3 regions of the Methylobacterium sp. Leaf361 genome follow, and region 1 is predicted to be linked to each of the others. Evidence: predicted binding sites of a transcription regulator. Region 1 holds the regulator's gene; each other region holds the start of a gene.
What was found. The regulator LexA, encoded in region 1, represses DNA repair genes until DNA is damaged. The targets are predictions, from matches to a motif close to TGTTCNNNNTGTGTTCNG.

Region 1 (7,706 bases):
GGAACCAGATCTCTTGCATGTTCGAACTCCACCTGATCGGAGCCCGCGGGAGACATCATCGGCGGCCTCGCGTCAATCGCCCCGAGGCCGGCCCCCATCCCGGCCGCCCCTGCCCTCGCCCGCGCCGCGGCGCGGGCGCAGCCCCGTGCCGCCCCGTATCGCCGCGATGCGGCCGCCGGCATCCGCGACGGCGCGCATCTCCACCCCCGCGCGGCCTGTGGCCTTGAGGAACGCGGCCTGTGGCCTTGAGGAACGCGGACAGGCGAGGCAGGGAAGATCGGAGCGCGGCTCCGGGAGCGGTCCCGGGCCTGGCCGTTCCGGTGGGCGCGCGGCGCCGTGCCGGGCATGCGGGAGGAACACGATGGCGGAGAGCACGGACCGGGGCTCCGGCTGGAGCCTTCAGGCGAGCGCCGTGCCCGACGGGGTGCGCCTGGAACTCGCCCTCGCCGACCTCGGCGGTGCGCCGGTCACCGCCGCGATCGTGCTCGACCGGACGGAGGCCCGGGCCTTCGCCCGCGCCCTGCTGGCCGCCGCCGGCGACGCCGCGGAGCGGACCTTCCCGAAGCCGGGCGCCTGAGGACGCGCCGCCGGCCGGTCAGCGCACGCCGAGGCCCGGATTGCGGCCCGGCAGGCGGGGGACCACGGTGCCGCGCTTCTCGATCGGCGCGTCGCAGGCGTAGGCGAACTCGGTCTTCAGCGGATCGAACACGGTCTCGCCGGTGATCCGGCAATCCTCGCGCACGGTCTCGTCGAGATAGGCCCGGGCGGCGGTGCGGAAGCGCTTCACCCGGGTGGCGCCCGGCTCCGGATCGATCCGGACCTCGCTCAGGTTGCAGCCGGTATACTCGCGCAGGGCGTTGGACACGATCAGCATCCGGCGCAGCTGCCGGTTGTCGTAGACCTCGTAGGGCTCCTTGCAGCCGATCGTGACGACCTGGGGAGTGAGCGCCACGTAGTTCCGCGAGATGTAGGAGAATCCGGTGGTGCAGCCGGCGAGGCCGAGGGCGGCGAGGCCGAGGGGCAGCAGAGCTGCGGGTCGTCGCATCCTCGTCATTCCAAGAGGGTCCCAGCCCGCACCCCGGATCCGCCGCCTTCCCGGCGGGGCGCCGCGATGCATTGAAACGGCTCCGCTTGCGCCGTCAATGCGTTTCTCGACCTTCTCCCGCGGGCGCGCCCGCGGCGCGCCGGGCCGAGCGGTGCCGCTCTTGCGGAACACTTGCGGAACGTTTAACCTGTTCGTGATTTGTTTCGGAGACCGTCACGTGGCGGTCCGCCAAGCCGCGAGTCCCCCGTCGATGCTCACGCGCAAGCAGCTGGACCTCCTGCGATTCATCCAGAGCCGGATGCAGGAATGCGGTGTCCCGCCGTCGTTCGACGAGATGAAGGATGCCCTCGATCTCAAGTCGAAATCCGGCATCCACCGGCTGATCACGGCACTCGAGGAGCGCGGCTTCCTCCGGCGCCTCCCGAATCGGGCGCGCGCCATCGAGGTGATCCGGATCCCCGAGAGCCTGACCCAGGCCGCTCCGGCGACTCAGGCCCCCGCCGAGCCGCGCCGCTTCACGCCGAGCGTGGTCGAGGGCGGTAAGTCCAAGCCGCCGCCGGCCCCGGCGAGCACGCGGATGATCGACGAGTCCGGCCGCGCCATCTCGATCCCGGTCATGGGCCGGATCGCGGCCGGTACGCCCGTCTCGGCGATCCAGAACCAGAGCCACGCCATCACCCTGTCGCCGGACTTCGTGGCCGGCGGCGAGCACTACGCCCTCGAGGTGCGCGGCGACTCGATGGTCGAGGCGGGCATCCTGGACGGCGACCTCGTGGTCATCCGCAAGCAGGAGACGGCCAATACCGGCGACATCATCGTGGCGCTGATCGACGACGAGGAGGCGACGCTCAAGCGCCTGCGCCGCCGCGGCTCGTCGATCGCCCTCGAGGCCGCCAACCCGGCCTACGAGACCCGCGTGCTCGGGCCCGACCGGGTCCGGATCCAGGGCCGCCTCGTGAGCCTCGTCCGCCGCTACTGAAGCGGCTCGGCCGGCGCGTCGCCGGGGGCGAGGTCTCCGCCCGGCGCGGCGTCGGCCTCCGGCGTCGCGGCGATCCCGTCCTCCGCGGGGCGGTCGCCCGGCTCCGCGGTGACCGGCCGCGGCGGTCCCGGCCCGTGCCCGGCGGCCGGCCGCCAGGGCACGGCGCGGGCGTCGTCCCGGGCGTAGCGCGCGGCGAAGCCGTCGCCGTCGGTCCGGAGGGCCACGGCCCCGCGGGCGGCGAGGACGCGCCGGTCGATCACCAGCGGCCCCGTGCAGGTGGGCGGCGCCGCGAGGCCCGTGATCAGCACCGCGGCGCGGGCGCAATCCTCCGGGAAGGCCCGCCGGTCCCGGACCAGGGCGACCGCCCGCCCGTCCGGCAGCCGGGCGGTGCAGCCGAGCCGGTCGCAGCGCCCGCTGCCCGACCGGACGATCAGCGCCGCGGGCCGCCGCCCGTCGCCGTCCGCCTTCAGCCACTGCTCGAGGACGAAGCCCGAAGGGCTGCCGAGGGCCGCGAGCCGCCCGTCCGGGCCCCGCACCGCAGCCCCCGCGCCCTGCCGGTCGACGTAGAGGTCGTAGTGGTTGGGCCGGGCCGCGAGGACGAGCCCGAGCAGGACCGGCGGCACGGCGAGCCAGCGCAGGCGCGAGGCCGGCAGCGTCCCCAGCAGCAGGCCGGCGGTCAGCAGGGCCAGCGCCCCGGCGCCGAAGGCCGGCAGCACCAGGACCGCCCGCTCGAACCCGGCGATCCAGTCCGAGATCGCCAGCATCCCGGCCACCGCCTGCCCCATCAGCCACCAGACAGGCCGGTCGAGGGCGAAGGGATAGGCGAGGCAGCCGATCACCGCGGCGGGCATCACCACCAGGGAGACGAGCGGCAGGGTCAGGGCGTTGCCGACGAGGCCGAAGGGCTGGACCGTCTGGAAGTGGTAGGTGGCGAAGGGGGCCGTCGCGACCTGCGCCACCAGGGTCGTGGCCAGGGTCCCGGTGATCGCCGACAGGCCGGTCCCGACGAGCCGCCCGATCCGCCCGGCCCCGGGGCGCACGAGCAGCCGCCCGTCGATCAGCCGCGCGCAGGCGATCAGCCCGGCCACGGCGCCGAAGGACATCTGGAAGCTCGGGCCGAGCAGGCCCTCCGGCTCGCGGGCGAGCGCGATCAGCGCCGCGAGGGCGAGGTTGCGCATCGACAGGGCCGGCCGGTCCACCAGGATCGCGCCGAGCATGATCAGGGTCATGATCAGCGAGCGCTCGGCCGCGATGTCCCAGCCCGAGAAGGCGCAGTAGGCGGTGACGCCGACCATGGCGAAGCCGGCCGCGATCTTCTTGATCGGCCAGAGCAGCGCGCACAGCGGCACCGCGGCGAGGAGCGCCCGCACCAGCCAGAACACCACGCCGGCGGCCAGCACCATGTGGAGGCCCGAGATCGACACCACGTGGTAGATGCCGGCGGCGCGGAGCGCGTCGTTGGTGGCCGGCCCGATGAGGCCGCGCTTGCCCGTCACCAGGGCCGCCGCCACCGCACCCGCCTGGCCGCCGGCGGCCTCCGCGATCCGGCGCGTGAGCCCGTTGCGCGCCGCGTCGAGCGCAGCGGCGAGCCGCAGGCCCAGCGGCGGCGGCCCGGACGGTTCCCGGACGGTGACGGTGCCGATCAGCGAGCCCACCGCGCCGATCCCCTGGAAATAGGCGTCCCGGGCGAAGTCGTAGCCGCCGGGCCGGGCCGCCTCCGGGGGCGGCAGCAGCCGGGCCGTGGCGGCGACGCCGTCCCCGGGACGCGGGATCGGCGCCTTCCGGAACGAGACCCGGACCCGGGCGGGCCGCGCCTCCGGCGCGAGGCCGGCGAAGCTCTCCACCCGGATCACCAGCCGGGCGCCGACCTCGCGCTCGTCCAGGGCCTCGACCGTTCCGACGAGCGGGCCGATCGTGGTGCGGGTGAGGATCGGTGCGGCGACCTGCGAGACCCGCCAGGTCGCCGCCGCGAAGCCGAGGAACGCGGCCGCCACCGCGAGCGCCGCCGCCAGGGCCGCCGGCCGCGCGCCGAGGACGGGGACCGGCGCCAGCGCGAGGGCGGCCGCGATCAGGGGGGCGGCGAGGCTCGGCGCGCCGTCGGCCGCCGCGAAGTAGACCAGGATCCCGCCGCCGAAGGCTACCGCCAGCCAGGGGAACAGCCGGCGCTGCTCGGCCTCGCGGGCGAGGCCGGCGACGACCCAGTCGCGGAGCGCCGGGAGGGCGGCCAGGAGGGCGGCGGGAAGGGCTCGGGCGCGCGGGCCGATCAGCGCGACCGCGCCGTCCGCCCGCCTCGCGCCGATCCGCCGCATCGCCGCCGCCCCGCTCCGCGCGACCTGTCGTCGGGGCCGGGCGATTCTGCGGGCGATTCTTAACGCATCCGCCGGCCCGTGCTACAGCGGGTTCTTCGTGCTACGGGCGCCCTGTCGAGCCCCTCGCCGCTCCGCCGCCCCTTCGCCGTCCGTCGCGCCCCGTCCGCGACCAGCCCCGGAACATACCGGACCGATGTCCTCAGCCGTCGTCACGCGCTTCGCCCCCTCGCCCACGGGTTACCTGCATATCGGCGGGGCCCGCACGGCCTTGTTTAACTGGCTCTACGCCCGCCACACCGGCGGCACGATGCTGCTGCGCATCGAGGACACCGACCGCGAGCGCTCCACCAAGGGGGCGATCGACGCGATCCTCGACGGCCTCTCCTGGCTCGGCCTCGACTGGGACGGCGACGTGGTCTTCCAGTTCGCCCGCGCCGAGCGCCACCGCGCGGTCGCCGAGGAGCTGCTGGCCGCGGGCCGCGCCTATCACTGCTACGCCACCGCCGAGGAGCTCACGCAGATGCGCGAGACCGCCCGCGCGGAGGGGCGCGCCCCGCGCTACGACGGCCGCTGGCGCGACCGCGACCCGTCCGAGGCCCCCGCCGGGGTCAAGCCGGTGATCCGCCTGCGCGCCCCGACCGAGGGCGAGACCGTGGTCGAGGACGCCGTCCAGGGCCGCGTGACCTGGGCCAACAAGGACCTCGACGACCTCGTCCTGCTGCGCTCGGACGGGACGCCGACCTACATGCTCGCCGTCGTGGTCGACGACCACGACATGGGCGTCACGCAGATCATCCGCGGCGACGACCACCTCACCAACGCGGCGCGCCAGAGCCAGATCTTCTCGGCCCTCGGATGGGACATCCCGAGGATGGCGCATATCCCGCTGATCCACGGAGCGGACGGGGCCAAGCTCTCGAAGCGCCACGGCGCGCTCGGCGTCGAGGCCTACCGCGATCTCGGCTACCTGCCGGCGGCCCTGCGCAACTACCTCGTGCGGCTCGGCTGGAGCCACGGCGACCAGGAGGTCTTCTCCACCGACGAGATGGTCGCGGCCTTCGACCTCGGCGCGGTCGGACGCTCCGCGGCGCGGTTCGACTTCGCCAAGCTCGCCAACCTCAACGGCCTCTACATCCGCACCAGCGCCGATTCCGACCTCGTCGCGGCGATCGAGACCATCCTGCCCAACGTCGGGCCGGAGCGCGGCCTGTCGGCGCCGCTGCGGCCCGATCTCAAGGACAAGCTCGTCCAGGCCATGCCGGGCCTGAAGGAGCGGGCCAAGACGCTGATCGAGCTCCTCGACAGCGCCTACTACCTCTACGCCCAGCGGCCCCTGGCGCTCGACGACAAGGCCCGCGCCCTGCTCTCCGACGAGGGGCGCGGCCGCCTCGCCGGGGTGCGGCCGGTGCTCGAGGCGCTGCCCGACTGGAGCGCGACCTCCACCGAGGGCGCGGTGCGGCAGTACGCGGAATCGGCCGGCTGCAAGCTCGGGCAGGTGGCCCAACCCCTGCGCGCGGCGCTCACCGGCCGCACCACCTCCCCGCCCCTGTTCGACGTGATGGCGGTGCTCGGCCGGGAGGAAAGCCTGGCGCGCCTCGGGGATCAGGCGCCGCAGGGCTGAGGGCAGGGACGAGGCGGGGACGAGGCGGCGCTGGGACCGCCGCGCGCGGACCGGGAGCGGACAGGGAACTGCCGGCCCCGACCCGGATTGCGTTGGGTGGAAATCGGTTGGCGGAATTCGCTTGGCGACGGGGGCGGGTTGTCACCGACCCCGTTGCTGCTGCACTGCCGTTTGGGTAACCCATGGCTGTGAGCACCCGCAGCATAATGCGTGTGCTCAGGCCCCCGGGACCGACTCGGGCAGCCCGAGGCCGGCATCCGCCACGTCGCCAGAGAAGGGTCCACGATCCATGAGCGCACCCAGCACCATCACCGTGGACGGCAAGTCGATCGAACTGCCGGTGAAAACCGGCACGATCGGGCCGGACGTGATCGATATCGGCAAGCTCTACGCCCAGACCGGCGCCTTCACCTTCGACCCGGGCTTCACCTCGACGGCCTCGTGCGAGTCGAAGATCACCTACATCGACGGTGACGAGGGCGTGCTGCTCTACCGCGGCTACCCGATCGAGCAGCTCGCCGAGAAGGGCGACTTCCTCGAGACCTGCTACCTGATGCTGTTCGGCGCCCTGCCGACCGCCGCCCAGCGGGCCGATTTCGAGTACCGGGTCACGCGCCACACCATGGTGCACGACCAGATGAACCGGTTCTTCACCGGCTTCCGCCGCGACGCGCACCCGATGGCCGTGATGGTCGCCTCGGTGGGCGCGCTCTCAGCCTTCTACCACGATTCCACCGACATCACGGACGAGAGCCAGCGGCTGATCGCGTCGATCCGCATGATCGCCAAGATGCCGACGCTCGCCGCGATGGCCTACAAGTACTCGATCGGCCAGCCCTTCGTGTACCCGAAGAACGACCTCGACTATACGTCGAACTTCCTGCGCATGTGCTACGCGGTGCCGTGCGAGGAGTACGAGGTGAACCCGGTCTTCGCCCGGGCACTCGACAAGATCTTCATCCTGCACGCCGACCACGAGCAGAACGCCTCGACCTCGACGGTGCGGCTCGCCGGCTCCTCGGGCGCCAACCCCTTCGCCTGCATCGCGGCCGGCATCGCCTGCCTGTGGGGCCCGGCCCATGGCGGCGCCAACGAGGCGGCCCTCAAGATGCTGATGGAGATCGGCACCCCCGAGAATGTCAGCAAGTACGTCGCCAAGGCCAAGGACAAGAACGACCCGTTCCGCCTGATGGGCTTCGGCCACCGCGTCTACAAGAACTACGACCCGCGCGCGCGGATCATGCAGAACACCACGCACCAGGTGCTCAAGGAGCTCGGCAAGACCGACGACCCGCTGCTCCACGTCGCCATGGAGCTGGAGCAGATCGCGCTCAAGGACGAGTACTTCATCGAGAAGAAGCTCTACCCGAACATCGACTTCTACTCGGGCATCACCCTCAAGGCGATGGGCTTCCCCACCGACATGTTCACCGTGCTGTTCGCGGTGGCCCGCACCGTCGGCTGGATCGCCCAGTGGGCCGAGATGATCGAGGACCCGTCGCAGAAGATCGGCCGTCCGCGCCAGCTCTACGTCGGTCCGGCCCAGCGCGACTACGTGGCCGTGGACCAGCGCGGCTGAGGCGGGACCACCTGCCCCGGGAAGCGTCGAGCGGGGCGGCCGAGAGGCCGCCCTTCGCGTTCGCGGAGGTGATCGAACGCCGCCTGCCCGTCCGGCCGCCCTACGACTGGCCGGCGATCCGCGCGTTCCTCGCCAAGCGGGCGATCCCGGGCGTCGAGGCGACGGATCCCGCG
Region 2 (7,706 bases), on a different contig from region 1:
TGATCCGCGCCCACGCGCGGGTCGCGGTGGCGGCGGGGTCGCGCGCCCTGATCGACCGGATCAACATCCGCGGCGCGACCCTCGACGCCATGGCGCGGGCGGTGGCGCGGCTCGGCCTCGCCGCGCCCGTGCTGGTCGACGGGCGCGACGCCCTGCCGGGCTTGCCCGGCCGCGCCGTCGTCGGCGGCGACCACTTGGTGCCCCAGATCGCCGCCGCGTCGATCGTCGCCAAGGTGCTCCGGGACCAGCTGATGCGGCGGCTCGCCCGGCGCCATCCCGGCTACGGCTGGGAGCGCAATGTCGGCTACGGGACGGCCGTCCACCGCGCCGGCCTGTCGCAGCTCGGGCGCAGTCCCCACCACCGGCTCAGCTTCACCCGCGGCTTCGACTGAGCCGGGCGACGGGTCACGCGGCCCGGACGCCGGTGAGGAAGCGCTCGACCTCCGCGGCGAGTTCCTCCGACTGACGCGTGAGCGCGGTGGCGGCCGTCAGCACGTGGTCGGCCGCGTGGCCGGTTCGGTCGGCCGCCTGCGCCACGCCGGCGATGTTGCCGGTGACCTCCTGCGTGCCGGCATTGGCCTGGGCGACGTTGCGGACGATCTCCTGCGTCGCCGCCCCCTGCTGCTCCACCGCGGCCGCGATGGCGGCGGCCACGGCGTCGATCTCCCCGATCCGGCCGGTGATCGTCCCGATCGCCCGCACCGCCTGACCGGTCACGGTCCGGATCTCGCCGATCTGCCGGCCGACCTCGTCGGTGGCCCGACCGGTCTGGGCGGCCAGTTCCTTGACCTCGGTTGCGACGACCGCGAAGCCGCGCCCGGCCTCGCCGGCCCGCGCCGCCTCGATCGTGGCGTTGAGCGCCAGCAGGTTCGTCTGCGCGGCGATGCGGGCGATCAGCTCGACGACGGCGTCGACCCGGGCGACGGACGCGTTCAGCGCCGCCACCAGGGCGGCCGTCTGGTCGGCCTCGCCGACCGCGCTCCGGGCCAGCTCGGACGAGCCCTGGACCTGCCGCCCGATCTCCTGGACGGAGGTGCCGAGTTCCTCCACCGCGGCGGCCACCGTCCTGACGCCGGCGGACGCCTCCTCGGCGGCCGCGGCCACGGTATCGGACTGGCTGGCCGTCTCCTGGGCTGTGGTGGTCATCTCCCAGGCCGTGGTCTGCAGTTCGGCCGCGGCGGCGGATGCCTGCCCGACGATGCCGGCCACCGCCGCCTCGAAGGTCTGCGCCATCGTGTGCGTCATGGTCCGGCGCTGCGCCTCCGCGGCGCGCGCCGCCTCGTCCGCCTCTGCCTCCAGGGCGCGGGTGCGGACGAGGTTGTCCCGGAAGACCTCCACGGCCGCCGCCATCGCGCCGATCTCGTCCCGCCGCCCGCGGGCCGGGATCTCCGCGGCGACGTCGCCGGAGGCGAGCGCCCGCATCGCCTGGATCATGGCCCGGAGCGGCCCGAGCACGCGGCGGACGACGACGACGGCGCCGGCACCGGCGAGCAGCACCGATGCGGCCAGGAACAGGCCGGTGTGCAGCAGCGTCGCCCCCGCCTCAGCGAAGAGTGCCTGCGCGCGGGCGACCATCGCGTTCAGCGCCGCCTCGGCGAGGTCGGCGATGGTGTTGACCTCCCGCGTGTTGCGGTCGCGCAGGTCCTGGATCGCGACGCCCGGCGGCTGGCCCCGGCTCAGGGCCGCCCGCAAGGCCTGCCGCCGCGCCGCGACCTCACCCTCGAAGTTGCTGCTGCCCGCCCTCACGAAGGCGTCCTGGACCGCCCGCGGCAGCATGTCGTCCATGTGATCGACGAGATTCGCCCAGCTCGCCGCGACGCGGCCGCGCTCCTCGGCCTCCGCGAGGCGCTCCTCCTCGGACTAGCCCGTGCCCCGCGTCACGGCCGTCTCGGCCCGCGCCACGTTGCCGCCGATCGCGACCCGCGTGATCCAGGCGGCGCGCTTGATGTCCAGGGCGCGGGCCAGCGCCGCGTCCCGGCGCGGGATCGTGACGTCGACGGCCCCGCTGGTCGCCGTCAGCGCGTCGAGCAGATCCCGGAAGGCGGTCGCGGCGACCTCCGCGGTCGCGGCGTCGCGCTCCGCGACCGGGACCGCGAGGGCCGCGTCGATCCGCGACGTCAGGCCGGTGACGGCCTCGTGCGCCCGTCGGAGCGGATCGACCGTCTTCGCCACCGCGGCGGTGTCGACCGCGCGCACCAGCCTCAGGAGCGCCTCCAGCCGATCGATCCGGGTCGCGCGCTGTCGGGCGATCAGGGCCGCGTCGGCGGGCGGGATCCTGTCCGCGGCGATCAGCGCCTGCAGGGTCCGCCCCCGCTCGAGGCGCACGGCGAGCAGGATCTCGAGGAGGATACGGCTGCCTTCCGTGAGCGCGACGACGCGGCGGCTCTCCCGCTCCTGCGCCCCGGCCTCCAGCGCCGTCCGGGCACCCGCGGCCAGCAGCATGGCGCTGAGTGAGAACAGGATCGCGCACAGGATCGTGCCGATGGACGGACGCGGAAGACGCAGCATGAGGGTCGGGATCTCTCTTCGCGGTGCGTCGAGGCGTGCGGCCCGCCGCCGGGCTGCCCGGTTCGAGCAGGGCGGCCGGTCGGCCTCGGTCGACGGAAAGGCTGAGCGACGCGACAGGCACCCCGACGCGGCGCCGGCCCGGTTCGCTCGAAGGGCGCGGCGAGGGCGCGGCGAGTCCGGGAGTTCGCCCGGTCGGCATCGGAGGTCGAAACCCCGACACGCTACCGTCTCAAGGAAGGCCGGCAGTCGCGACCAGCAGGACCGAGCCGGGCCGCGGCGCGCGGCTCGCTCGCGACCGGATCACGGCGCACAGCGTCCATTGGCGGGATCTGCGGACACGGACGCCGGACAAAATCGCGCTCTTACGCACAGAACGACCCTCAGTATAGAATTGAAATTCGATAACTCAATCAAACTTGGTCAAAATCTCGCAATAAACCTCGCGATCTCAGGCATTTGAACCACAATGACACAGATGTCAATCTTACGTTCTGCGATTTTCCCCACACGTTAGAAATCTAAAAATCCACTTTGGAAGCAACATTTGAGTCGTTTTCTATCTTTAGAAATGTATTTTTACGCCGCTTCCGGCCAAAATGACTGGAATTTTCGCTGAACCGTACTGTGGGACAGGTCCGCCGTCTCGCGCGCGCCGCCGCGTCGGTCGCGTGTCAGAACAGCGCCAGCTGCGCGCCGGGCTTCCGGAAGGCGTCGCGATTCAGCGCGATGCGCCCGAAGGCGAAACCGAGACGCGTGCCGGCGAGCCGGACCCGCTGGCCGATCATCGCCGCGTAGGCGCCTTCCCCGCGGAAGCGGTGGCCGAAGCGCGGGTCGTTCTCGCGCCCGCCCCGGGCTTCCCGCAGGAGTGCGAAGGCCCGCGCCCTGCGTTCGGGATAATGCTCGGTGAACCAGTCCGCCACGAGGTCCGCGACTTCGCCCGGGAGACGCAGCAGCGCGTGGCCGATCCGGCTCGCCCCGTGCGCGCGCGCCTCGGCCAGGATCGATTCGATCTCGTGGTCCGTCAGGCCGGGGATGATCGGCGAGACGTTGACCATGACGGGCACGCCCGCCGCGCTCAGGCCCCGCATCGCCGCGAGCCGCTTGCCCGGCCGCGGCGCCCGCGGGTCGAGGCGGCGGGCGAGGTCCGGATCCAGCGTCGGCAGCGAGATCGCCGCCAGCACGAGGTTCTCCGCCGCCATCTCGGCCAGGAGGTCGAGGTCGCGCAGCACGAGGTCCGACTTGGTGGTGATGCTGACGGGGTGGCGGGCCTCCCGCAGCACCTCCAGAACCGCGCGGGTGAGCCGGTGCTCCCGCTCGACCGGCTGGTAGGGATCCGTGGCGGTGCCGAGGGCGATCGTGTCGGGCCGGTAGCCCGGCGCGGCGATCTCGCGGGCGAGGAGGCGGGCGGCGTCCGGCTTGGTGAAGATCCGCGACTCGAAGTCGAGCCCCGGCGACAGTCCGAGCCAGGCATGGGTCGGGCGCGCGTAGCAGTAGATGCAGCCGTGCTCGCAGCCCCGGTACGGGTTGATCGACCGGTCGAACGGGATGTCGGGCGAGCTGTTGTGCGCGATGATCCGGGCGGACCGCTCCGGCGTGACCTCCGTGCGCAGGGGTGCCGGAGCGTCCGCCGTCCAGGTCTCGTCTTGGAACGCCTCGCGCCGGGCGGATTCGTACCGGCCCGTCGGGTTGGCCGTCGCGCCGCGCCCGCGCCGGGCGGCCGGTTCCGCGACGCTCGGCCCGAGTCGCGGCGCGGCCCCGGAGGCGGTCCCGTCGCGCGTGTCCCCCATGACGACTCGCCTCCCTCACGCATCCATATAAGAACATAGAGCGAACGCGATGGCGAAGGGCGCCTTTTTTTCAGGCAAATGCGGCTCTGCAGCCCGCCCGAACGGCGGCGCGTCGGCGCGCGGGCCGCGGGGCAGTTTACGGCGCCGCAGAATCGTCTATGCGCGCGCTCATGCTCTCCGCCGTGACCTATCTGGCCGAACCGGCCGATCCGGACGCGATCGATCGCCTGGCCGACACGCTCAGCGTGCTCGTCTCCGGCGTGGCCGGCGGCCTCGTCGGCGACGCGGTGATCGTCGCGGGCCGCGAGAGCGAGGCCGTGGCGGCCGTCGCGGAGGCCACGGGCGCGACCCTCGTGCTGCACCGGGGCGGCAATCCCTACGCGGCGGGCGCCGCCGCGGCCCGGCGGGACTGGATCCTGTGCCTGGAGGCCGGCGACGTCCCGGCCGAGGGCTGGATCCGCACCCTCGACCGCTTCGTCGGGACCGCGCGGCCGGAGACGGCGCTCGGCCGCCTTCATCGCCCGGCCGGGCGCTGGCTCGGCCGGCTCGTCAGACGGGCGGAGACCGTCGTCGGCGCCCGGCAGGCCCGGGCCGGCGACGTCGTCCGGCGCGAGGCCCTGCGTGCCGAGGGCGCGTTCACGGGTCGCCTCAAGGTCAGGCCGCTGATCGCCCGGATCGAGCGCGCCTGACCGGAAAGATCTTGCTCGGGAGAATCTTGCTCGAAAGAATCTTGCGCCCGCTCACGTTGTTGTCGGTCGATCCGCCTCTACAACTCTGAAAGCGCGGCAGGATCGTCGCCGTCTCCGGACATGATGACGCGCGCTGAGCCACCCCGATCTGGAAGGATGGTGCAATGGATTCGTCGGGCCTGATGGGGCGCAAGTCGGTCGAGGACATCGTCGAGAGCGGCGAGGGCGAGCAGCAGCTCTCGAAGTCGCTGGGCGCCCTCTCGATCACCGCGATGGGCATCGGGGCGATCATCGGCGCCGGCATCTTCGTCCTGACCGGCACGGCCGCGGCCCAGTATGCCGGGCCGGGGATCATGCTGTCCTTCGTGCTCGGCGGCATCGCCTGCGCCTTCGTCGGCCTCTGCTACTCGGAGATGGCCGCCCTGATCCCGGTCGCCGGATCGAGCTACACCTACACCTACGCGACGCTCGGCGAGTTCTTCGCGTGGCTGATCGGCTGGGACCTGATCCTCGAATACGCCATGGGCGCCGCCACCGTGGCGGTCGGCTGGTCGGGCTACGTGACCAGCATCCTGAAGAGCGTCGGCATCGTGATCCCGGCGCAGTTCGCCAACGCGCCGGGCACGCCGATCGAGGGCGGCGGAACCGCGCTGCTGAACCTGCCGGCGGTCCTGATCGTGGCGCTGATCACGATCCTGCTGATGCGGGGCACGAAGGAATCGGCGCTCTTCAACAACATCATGGTCGCGGTGAAGCTCACCGTCGTGGTCGCCTTCATCGCCCTGGGCTGGGGCCACGTGAACGCCGCGAACTGGAGCCCGCTCATCCCGGACAACGACGGGACCTTCGGCCATTTCGGCTACAGCGGCGTCCTGCGCGGCGCGGGCGTGGTGTTCTTCGCCTTCATCGGCTTCGACGCGGTCTCCACCGCCGCCCAGGAGGCGCGCAAGCCCCAGAAGGACATGCCCATCGGCATCCTGGGCTCGCTCGCGGTCTGCACGATCCTGTACGTGCTCGTCGCCGCCGTGCTCACCGGCCTCGTGCCCTACAAGGACCTGAACGTCCCGGACCCGATCGCCAAGGGCGTCGACGTGATCGGCATCGGCTGGTTCGCGTTCCTGATCAAGCTCGGGGCGCTGACCGGGCTGACGACGGTGATCCTCGTCCTGCTCTACGGCCAGAGCCGGATCTTCTTCACCATGGCGCAGGACGGCCTGCTGCCGAAGATGTTCTCCCACGTCCACCCGACCTACCACACGCCGTATCGCAGCCAGGCGATGATCGGGGCCGCGGTCGCCGTGGTGGCGGCCCTGGTGCCGATCCACATCCTCGGCGAGATGGTGAGCATCGGCACGCTGGCCGCCTTCATCCTCGTCTGCGGCTCGGTGCTCTACCTCCGGCGGGCCGAGCGCACCATGAAGCGGCCGTTCCGGGCGCCCGCCGTGCCGGTCGTGCCGATCCTCGGCATCCTGTCCTGCCTGCTCCTGATGATCGGCCTGCCCCTCGACACGTGGCTGCGGCTGGTGATCTGGATGGCGATCGGCCTCGTCGTGTACTTCTTCTACGGCCGCAAGCACTCGGTCCTGCGCCGCAAGGAGGGGAACCTCGCGTAGCGCGCGGCCTCACACCGTGAGGCTCGCGCCGCGCCGCAGGTGCTCGTCGAGGCGCGGCATGATCTCCACGAAGTTGCAGGGCCGGTGCCGGTAGTCGAGCTGCTGGGCCAGGATCCCGTCCCAGGCGTCGCGGCAGGCGCCGGGCGAGCCCGGCAGCACGAACACGTAGGTCGCCCGCGCGACCCCCGCGGTGGCGCGGGACTGCAGGGTCGAGGTGCCGATCTTGTCGTACGAGATCCGGTGGAACACGGCCGAGAAGCCGTCCATGCGCTTCTCGAACAGCGGCTCCAGCGCCTCGGGGGTGACGTCGCGGCCGGTGAAGCCGGTCCCGCCGGTGGTGATCACCACGTCGACGCCGGGGTCGCGCAGCCACGCCTCCACCCGCGCGCGGATCGCCGGGACCTCGTCCGGGACGATCGACCGGGCCGCCAGGATGTGCCCCGCCTCGGTGAGGCGCTGGGTCAGGGTGTCGCCCGACCGGTCGTCCTCCGGGCGGCGGGTGTCGGAGACGGTCAGGACCGCGATGTTCAGGGGGATGAAGCGGCGGGCGTCGGTCTGATCGGCCATCGTGCGGGCTCTCCGGGGCGGGAGACCGATATGGGCCCGGCGGGACCGCTTGTCGCCCCCGGGCCGCCGCGCGCGCAGCCCCCTTGCGGGCCGCAGCGAAGTCGGCTGTGCTCGCTCGACCCCGTCGGAGATCGCTGACCCATGCACATGTACGGCAACTGGCGCTCGGCCGCGGCCTTCCGGGTGCGGATCGCCCTGAAGCTGAAGGGCATCGCCTACGAGGAGACCTTCATCGACCTCGACGCCGGCGACCAGCACGAGCCGGCGTTCCGGAAGATCAACCCGCAGGGCGCGGTGCCGGCGCTGTTCGACGGCGACGGGCCGCCGCTCACCCAGTCGCTGGCGATCCTCGACTACCTGGAGGAGACGCGCGGCGGCGTCCGCCTCCTGCCCGAGGAGCCCCGGGCCCGGGCCAGGGCCCGCTCGCTGGCGCAGGTGGTCGCGTGCGACACCCACCCGCTCTACGTGCCCCGGGTGCGCACCTTCCTGATGGAGCATTACGGCCTGCCCCGGGAGCGCATGCTGGATTTCCTGCGCAACGC
Region 3 (7,706 bases), on a different contig from region 1:
CCGGCGGGAGATGCGCCACCTTCCGGCCAAGTCATAAAGATCCGGTTATGTGGTCGCGCCCATATTCGGCACCGGTTTGCCCAATCAGGCGGCGTTTTGAGTCGTATCTGCCAATTCCGCGTGCAGATCACCCCAGGTCTTCAGCGCGCGGATGACCGGGTCGAGGGACCGCCCCCGCTCGGTAGGCTGTATTCCACCTTCGGAGGAACCTCGGCGTAGACCGTCCGGGTGATCAGGCCGTCGGCTTCCATTTCGCGCAGCTGGTTGGTGAGCATGCGCTGGGTCACGCTGGCGAGGCGCCGCCGGATCTCGTTGAAGCGCAGGGTCCCCTCCAGCAGATGGTAGAGGATCACGCCCTTCCACTTGCCGTCGATGAGCCGGAGCGTCGCCTCGACGGCGCAGCCGGGGCTGCAGGCGCCCGTGTGGCGGCGGGTGCGGGGCATGGGCTGTCTCCGACGGTATCATTTCCGGCACTAGTGGCGTTTTATGTGCGTACTTGCGGCCCGTGAAGGCGGGCGGCATCTCCTGCGGCGACACTCCGAGGAGATCACCATGCGCGCCGTCGGCTACCGCAAGTCCCTGCCGATCACCGATCCCGAGGCCCTGGTCGATCTCGACCTGCCCCAGCCCGAGCCCGGCCCGCGCGACCTGCTGGTGAAGGTCGAGGCGGTCTCGGTGAACCCGGTCGACACCAAGGTCCGGCGGCGGGCCGAGCCGGAGGAAGGCGGCACCAAGGTGCTCGGCTGGGACGCGGCCGGCACCGTCGTCGCCGCCGGCGCGGAGGTCCAGGGTTTCGCCGCGGGCGACGCGGTGTTCTACGCGGGCGACCTCACCCGGCCGGGGACGAACGCCGAATACCATTGCGTCGATGCCCGCATCGTCGGGCACAAGCCGAAGAGCCTCGACTGGGCGCAGGCCGCCGCCCTGCCGCTCACCGCGATCACCGCCTGGGAGACCCTGTTCGACCGGCTCGACGGGGACAAGCCGGTACCGGGCGCGGCCCCGGCGATCCTGATCGTCGGCGGCGCGGGGGGCGTCGGCTCGGTGGCGATCCAGCTCGCCCGGGAGCTCACCGACCTCACCGTGATCGCCACCGCGTCGCGGCCTGAGACGGCGGCCTGGTGCCGGGACCTCGGCGCCCACCACGTGGTCGACCATTCCAGATCCCTGGCGGCGGAGGTGGCGGCCCTGGGGATCGGCGCGCCGGGCCTCGTCTTCTCCACGACCAACACCGACGCCCACCTCGCCGCGATCGTGGAACTGATCGCCCCGCAGGGCCGCCTCGCCCTGATCGACGATCCGGAGCGCCTCGACGTCGGGCTCCTCAAGCGCAAGAGCCTGTCGCTGCACTGGGAGTTCATGTTCACCCGCTCGATGTTCGCCACCGCCGACATCGCCGCCCAGGGGGCGCTCCTCGACGAGATGTCCCGCCTCGTTGATTCCGGGCGCCTGCGCACCACCCTGGGGGAGCATTACGGGCGGATCGACGCCGCGAACCTGCGGCGCGCCCACGCACTGGTCGAGAGCGGGCGCGCCAGGGGGAAGATCGTGCTCGAAGGGTTTTCCGATTGAGGAGGACGTGATGGCGGACGCGGCGGGGACCGGCCTCTTCGACGTGACGGCGCTGGCGGCGGGTCTGCCCGACAGCGCCGAGACCCTCCTGGTCGACACCTACCTGACCGACCGGGAGGCGGCGAGCGCCCGGGTGTTCCGGATCTACCGGCCGACCCCGCCGCACTATCACGCCACCTGCGACGAGTACCTCTACTGCCTCTCGGGCCGGGGCCGGGTCTGGCTGGGCGATCCGGCCGCCGAGACGGCGTTCGGCCCGGGCCAGCTCCTGTTCTTCGAGAAGGGCACGGTCCACGCGATGCCGGTGCTCGAGCCCGGGGACCCGGTGGTGTTCCTGTCGATCGACACGCCCCGGCGGGCGCCGACCGACATCGTCTTCGTGAACCCGGAGGACGGGACGCCCGCCACCTTCATGGCGCGCAACGCCGAGGCGTGAGGGGTCACACCCGCAGGGACCGGCCGGCCGCCGCCACGCCGAGGAGCAGCGCCGCCACGATCAGCAGGGACGCGGGCAGGCCGAGCGCCTGCGCGGCGAAGCCGATCAGCGCGGGCCCCGCCAGCACCCCGGCATAGCCCAGCGTCGTCACCGCCGGCACCGCCACGCGCGCGGGCATCGCGGTCTGGCGCCCCGCCGCCGTGAACAGGACCGGGACGATGTTGGCGCAGCCCGCCCCGACCAGGGCGTAGCCGGCGAGCGCCGCCTCCCAGGCCGGGATGACGACCGAGAGCGCGAGGCCGGCCGCCGCCAGCAGGCCGCCGAGGATCACCACGGGCCGCCGGCCGAGGCGGGCCACGATCGCATCCCCGCCGAGCCGGCCGGCCGTCATGGTGACCGAGAAGGAAGCGTAGCCGAGCGCCGCCCAGGCCGGATCGAGCCCGCGCTGCTGGATCAGGAACACCGCGCTCCAGTCGAGGGCCGAGCCCTCGGTCAGGAACACCACGAAGCAGAGCAGGCCCAGCACCAGCACCGGGTCGCGGGGCAGCGCGAAGGCGGGCCCGCCGCTTCCCCCTGCCCCGCCGGCCGGAAGGATGCCCGGCCAGGCGGCCGCGAACAGGGCCACGATGCCGGCGACCAGGATCAGCACGCTCCAGCCGGCGCCCAGGCCGGTGCCCATCAGGACGCTGGCCAGCAGCGCCCCCAGGATGCAGCCGAGGCTGTAGAGGCCGTGGAAGCCCGACATCATCGGGCGCCCGGCGGCGCGCTCCACCGCGACGGCCTGCAGGTTCATGACGCAGTCCACCGCCCCCATCCCGGCCCCGAACAGCAGCAGCGCCCCGGTGAGCGGCACGAGCCCGGAGCCCACGGCCAGCACCGGCAGGGCGAGGCCGATCGCGAGCGTGCCGGCGAGCAGGACCGGCCGGAAGCCGAGCCGCGCGGCCGCGGCCCCGGCGCTCGGCATTGCCAGGATCGAGCCGACGCCGAAGGTGAGGAGCAGCAGGCCGAGCCCGGCCGCGTCGAGGCCGGCGCGGTCCTTCACCAGCGGCACCAGGGGCGCCCAGGTGGCGTTGGCGATGCCCACGATCAGGAACAGCAGCCGCGTGGACAGGCGCTGCTGGGTGGCCGTGCGGTCGTCGGAACCGCGGAGGGCGGCCGGATCGGTCGCGTCGCATGCTGGCATCGATACCTGTCGGGATGTGGATCTGAGGGCGGGATACGGCGACGTGGATCTCGGCGCCCGCGGTGCAACACCGAAGGTGGGCCAAGGTTTGGCGAATCGAGCTACGGCGAAGCTGGGGCCACCGGACTCCGATCGCGGCCGCTGGCTCCACCGCGTCATCGCTTCGCTGCGCTCGCGAAGACGGTCGCGCGTTCACCGAGCGGTTGCCGACGTACGCGTTTCGTTCTAGCAAGGGCGGCGCATGACGGGCCTGCGTCCCGCCGGCCGCATCTTGCCGCGGGCCCCCTCGGGCTCGACATGAGCCGGAGCGGCGGCTGGCCCGCGCGCGAATCCGTCCGACTTCGTCGATGCCTCGGTCGACGCCTCGAAAGACCGCCGCCCTCATGGCCAAAGCCCAAGCTGGAAGTCGTGCCGCAAGCCGCGTCGGTGCTGCCCAAGCCGCACCGAAAGCTGCCGCCAAAGCGCCTTCCAAGACGGCTCCGAAAGCCCCGGCGACGGCCAAGGCGCCCCAGTCGAAGGCGCCCCAGTCCAAGGTGCCCGAGTCCAAGCCGGTTCGCGCGAAATCCAGCTCCCCCGGCGCGCGGAACGAAGCCGCCATCGACGCCAAGCTGGAGGCCCTGTTCGACGCCGCGCCGGCCCCCGTCGAGGACCGGCGGGTCATCGCGATCCGCGGCGCCCGGGAGCACAATCTCAAGAACGTCGACCTGACCATCCCGCGGGACAAGCTCGTGGTCTTCACCGGGCTCTCGGGCTCGGGCAAGTCGTCGCTCGCCTTCGACACGATCTACGCGGAGGGGCAGCGCCGCTACGTCGAGTCGCTCTCGGCCTACGCCCGCCAGTTCCTGGAGATGATGTCCAAGCCCGACGTCGACCAGATCGACGGGCTGTCGCCGGCGATCTCGATCGAGCAGAAGACCACCTCGAAGAACCCCCGCTCGACCGTGGGGACGGTGACCGAGATCTACGACTACATGCGCCTGCTCTGGGCGCGGGTCGGCATCCCCTACTCGCCGGCCACCGGCCTGCCGATCGAGAGCCAGACCGTCCAGCAGATGGTCGACCGGGTGCTGGAACTGCCGGAGAAGACCCGGCTCTACCTGCTGGCGCCCGTGGTCCGCGGGCGGAAAGGCGAGTACCGCAAGGAGATCGCCGAATATCAGAAGAAAGGCTTCCAGCGGCTGCGCGTGAACGGCGAATACTACGCCATCGACGATGTGCCCAAGCTCGACAAGAAGTTCAAGCACGACATCGACGTGGTGGTGGACCGGATCGTGGTCCGGGCCGATATCGGCTCGCGGCTCGCCGAGTCCTTCGAGACGGCGCTGGAACTCGCCGACGGCGTCGCCGAGATCGTGTTCGCCGACGCCCCCGAGGGCGAGGCGCCGCGGACCGTCACCTTCTCGTCGCGCTTCGCCTGCCCGGTCTCGGGCTTCACCATCGCGGAGATCGAGCCGCGGCTGTTCTCGTTCAACAACCCGTTCGGCGCCTGCCCGACCTGCAGCGGCATCGGCCACGAGATGCGGATCGATCCCGAGCTGGTGATCTCCGACCCTGGCTTGAGCCTGAAGCGCGGCGCGGTCGGCCCCTGGGCGAAGTCGACCTCGCCCTATTACGGCCAGACGCTCGAGGCGCTCGCCGAGCATTTCGGCTTCAAGACGGGCGTCCCCTGGCAGAGCCTGTCGGAGACGGCCCGCGCCATCGTGCTCTACGGCTCGGGCAAGCAGGCGGTGCGCTTCGCCTACGACGACGGCCTGCGCAAGTACACGGTCAACAAGCCCTTCGAGGGCGTGATCCCGAACCTGGAGCGCCGCTACAAGGAGAGCGACTCGGACGCCGTGCGCGAGGAGATCGGGCGCTTCATGAGCGAGACGCCCTGCGCCGCCTGCGGCGGCAAGCGGCTGAAGCCCGAGGCTCTGGCCGTGAAGGTCGCCATGGCGGACATCGCCGACGTGACCGCCCTCTCGGTCTCCGAGGCGCACCGGTGGTTCTCGGACCTGCCCGGGAAGCTGACCGCGAAGCAGAACGAGATCGCGGTCCGGATCCTGAAAGAGATCCGCGACCGGCTGAGCTTCCTGGTGGATGTCGGCCTGGAATACCTGACGCTCGCCCGCGGCTCCGGCTCGCTCTCGGGCGGCGAGAGCCAGCGCATCCGCCTCGCCTCGCAGATCGGCTCCGGCCTGACCGGCGTGCTCTACGTGCTGGACGAGCCCTCGATCGGCCTGCACCAGCGCGACAACGAGCGGCTGCTCGGCACGCTCAAGCGCCTGCGCGACCTCGGCAACTCGGTGATCGTGGTCGAGCACGACGAGGACGCGATCCTGCAGGCCGATTACGTGGTCGATGTCGGCCCGGGCGCCGGCATCCACGGCGGCGAGATCATCGCGCAGGGCACCCCCGCGGAGGTGCTGGCGAACCCCGCCTCGCTCACCGCCAAGTATCTCACGGGCGCGATGGCGGTGCGCACCCCGACCGCCCGCCGCAAGGGCCGGAAGGGCAAGCTCGGCCTGTTCGGCGCGCGGGGCAACAATCTCAAGGACGTGGACGTCGAGATCCCGCTCGGCACCTTCACGTGCATCACCGGCGTCTCGGGGGGCGGCAAGTCCACCCTGGTGATCGACACCCTCTACAAGGCCGTCGCCAAGAAGCTGAACGGCGCCCTGGAGCACCCGGCCCCCTACGGGCGGCTGGAGGGGCTGGAGCACCTCGACAAGGTCATCGACATCGACCAGTCGCCGATCGGGCGCACGCCGCGCTCGAACCCCGCCACCTATATCGGCGCCTTCACGCCGATCCGCGACTGGTTCGCGGGCCTGCCGGAGGCCAAGGCGCGGGGCTACCAGCCCGGGCGCTTCTCGTTCAACGTCAAGGGCGGGCGCTGCGAGGCCTGCTCGGGCGACGGCGTCATCAAGATCGAGATGCACTTCCTGCCGGACGTCTACGTCACCTGCGACGTCTGCAAGGGCAAGCGCTACGACCGCGAGACCCTGGAGGTGAAGTACCGGGGCAAGTCCATCGCCGACGTGCTCGACTCCACCGTCGAGGAGGCGGCCGAGCTGTTCAAGGCGGTGCCGGCGATCCGCGACAAGCTCGAGACCCTGAAGCGGGTCGGCCTGCACTACGTCCATGTCGGCCAGCAGGCCACCACCCTGTCGGGGGGCGAGGCGCAGCGCGTGAAGCTCTCCAAGGAGCTGTCGAAGCGCGCCACCGGCCGCACCCTCTACATCCTCGACGAGCCGACCACCGGCCTGCACTTCCACGACGTCGCCAAGCTCATGGAGGTGCTCCACGAGTTGGTCGACCAGGGCAACACCGTGGTGGTGATCGAGCACAACCTCGAAGTGATCAAGACCGCCGACTGGGTGATCGACATGGGTCCCGAGGGCGGCGACGGCGGCGGCCGGGTGGTGGCGCAGGGCACGCCGGAAGAGATCGCCCGCGCCAAGGCCAGCCATACCGGCCGGTTCCTGCGCGAGGTGCTGGAGCGGCGGCCCGCCTCACCCGCGAGCCGCGGCCGCGCCGCGGAGTAGCGCGGCGGCGGAGGGGGCGGACCTTCCGGGGGCGGGCATCGCACGCACCGGCGACCGTGCCGGACGCGCCCCCGCCCCTGCAGTGCGGGCGCGGGTCCGACGCGACGGATCACCCGCTCCCGGGCCGGCGCGGCAGTTTCTGCCGGGTCTCGGCCGGACCCCGCGCCCGCGGACGGTGATTCGAGCGGCCGGATCCGGCTCCGGCCCCGCCGCCGACCGGCTCGGAGCCGGATCCTGGCCCGCGCGCCCGGACCGGCGGCCTGCCCGATCACCTTCCCGCCTTTGCCGGATTCTCCCGCGGCCCGGGCCGGCAACAGCTTGACCGTTCAACGATATTTTGCCGAAACCGCGATCCGAGCAGGGTCTGTGGACAGTGTTGCATCGCCGCAAAAATGCGGCTTTTGCGCAACGGTTCGGCCGGTTGTGGCGTTTCGGCGAGCATTCCACTGTCTTTCCGCAGGTCTCTGTAGAATAGTCGCAGACGTTGAGACGGGCAGGCTCCGTGGGGGCGCTCGGCAGGTCCGAAGCCGGCAGCCGCGATAGGCGAGCAGACCGGCAGGGAAGTGCCGAATGCGGGACGGACGCCGTATGACCTTGGGAAGGAATGAGAAAATGATGAAGAACTGGCTCGCGGCCGGCACGGTCGCGCTCACGGTCGGCATGACCTCGACGATCGCGCAGGCGCAGACCACGACGATTCCGGGCGAGCAGGTCGGCCTCGCGGTCGGCGCGCCGCTGCCGGAAGGCCTCTACGCGATCAACACGTTCACCTATCGCCGCACCGACGCGCCGAACTCGCCCGACACGGCCGTCAACATCCCGGTCCTGGTCTGGTCGACCCCGTTCGTGCCGTTCGGCGGCCGCGTCGAGCTGCTCGTGGCGCCCCCGACCGTGTTCGCCTTCACCCGCAACCCGGCGGGCGTGCGCAACAAGGACATCTCGATCAACGTCGGCACCTTCGTCGGCGGCATCTGGGCCTTCGACCTCG

Region 2: the regulator LexA is predicted to act here: its motif matches at 4,325-4,342, upstream of ASG32_RS11600 (PA0069 family radical SAM protein).
Region 3: the regulator LexA is predicted to act here: its motif matches at 3,402-3,419, upstream of uvrA (excinuclease ABC subunit UvrA).

The regions. Positions count from the first base shown of each region.
Region 1 covers NZ_LMPY01000056.1:174,833-182,538, reverse strand. Annotated here, with positions in the region: gene fae (formaldehyde-activating enzyme) at 1-19, opposite strand, end outside; gene ASG32_RS27640 (hypothetical protein) at 362-577, shown strand; gene ASG32_RS27635 (hypothetical protein) at 596-1,045, opposite strand; gene lexA (transcriptional repressor LexA) at 1,296-2,024, shown strand; gene ASG32_RS27625 (ComEC/Rec2 family competence protein) at 2,018-4,333, opposite strand; gene gltX (glutamate--tRNA ligase) at 4,527-5,954, shown strand; gene gltA (citrate synthase) at 6,244-7,533, shown strand; gene ASG32_RS27610 (AlkA N-terminal domain-containing protein) at 7,602-7,706, shown strand, end outside.
Region 2 covers NZ_LMPY01000012.1:429,349-437,054, reverse strand. Annotated here, with positions in the region: gene ASG32_RS11610 (ribonuclease HII) at 1-392, shown strand, start outside; gene ASG32_RS11605 (HAMP domain-containing methyl-accepting chemotaxis protein) at 406-1,785, opposite strand; gene ASG32_RS35020 (hypothetical protein) at 1,861-2,508, opposite strand; gene ASG32_RS11600 (PA0069 family radical SAM protein) at 3,180-4,295, opposite strand; gene ASG32_RS11595 (hypothetical protein) at 4,454-4,984, shown strand; gene ASG32_RS11590 (amino acid permease) at 5,149-6,597, shown strand; gene moaB (molybdenum cofactor biosynthesis protein B) at 6,607-7,164, opposite strand; gene maiA (maleylacetoacetate isomerase) at 7,306-7,706, shown strand, end outside.
Region 3 covers NZ_LMPY01000041.1:7,442-15,147, reverse strand. Annotated here, with positions in the region: partial or broken gene ASG32_RS23435 (helix-turn-helix domain-containing protein) at 85-443, opposite strand; gene ASG32_RS23430 (zinc-binding alcohol dehydrogenase family protein) at 553-1,572, shown strand; gene ASG32_RS23425 (cupin domain-containing protein) at 1,583-2,008, shown strand; gene ASG32_RS23420 (MFS transporter) at 2,013-3,191, opposite strand; gene uvrA (excinuclease ABC subunit UvrA) at 3,575-6,718, shown strand; gene ASG32_RS23410 (transporter) at 7,331-7,706, shown strand, end outside.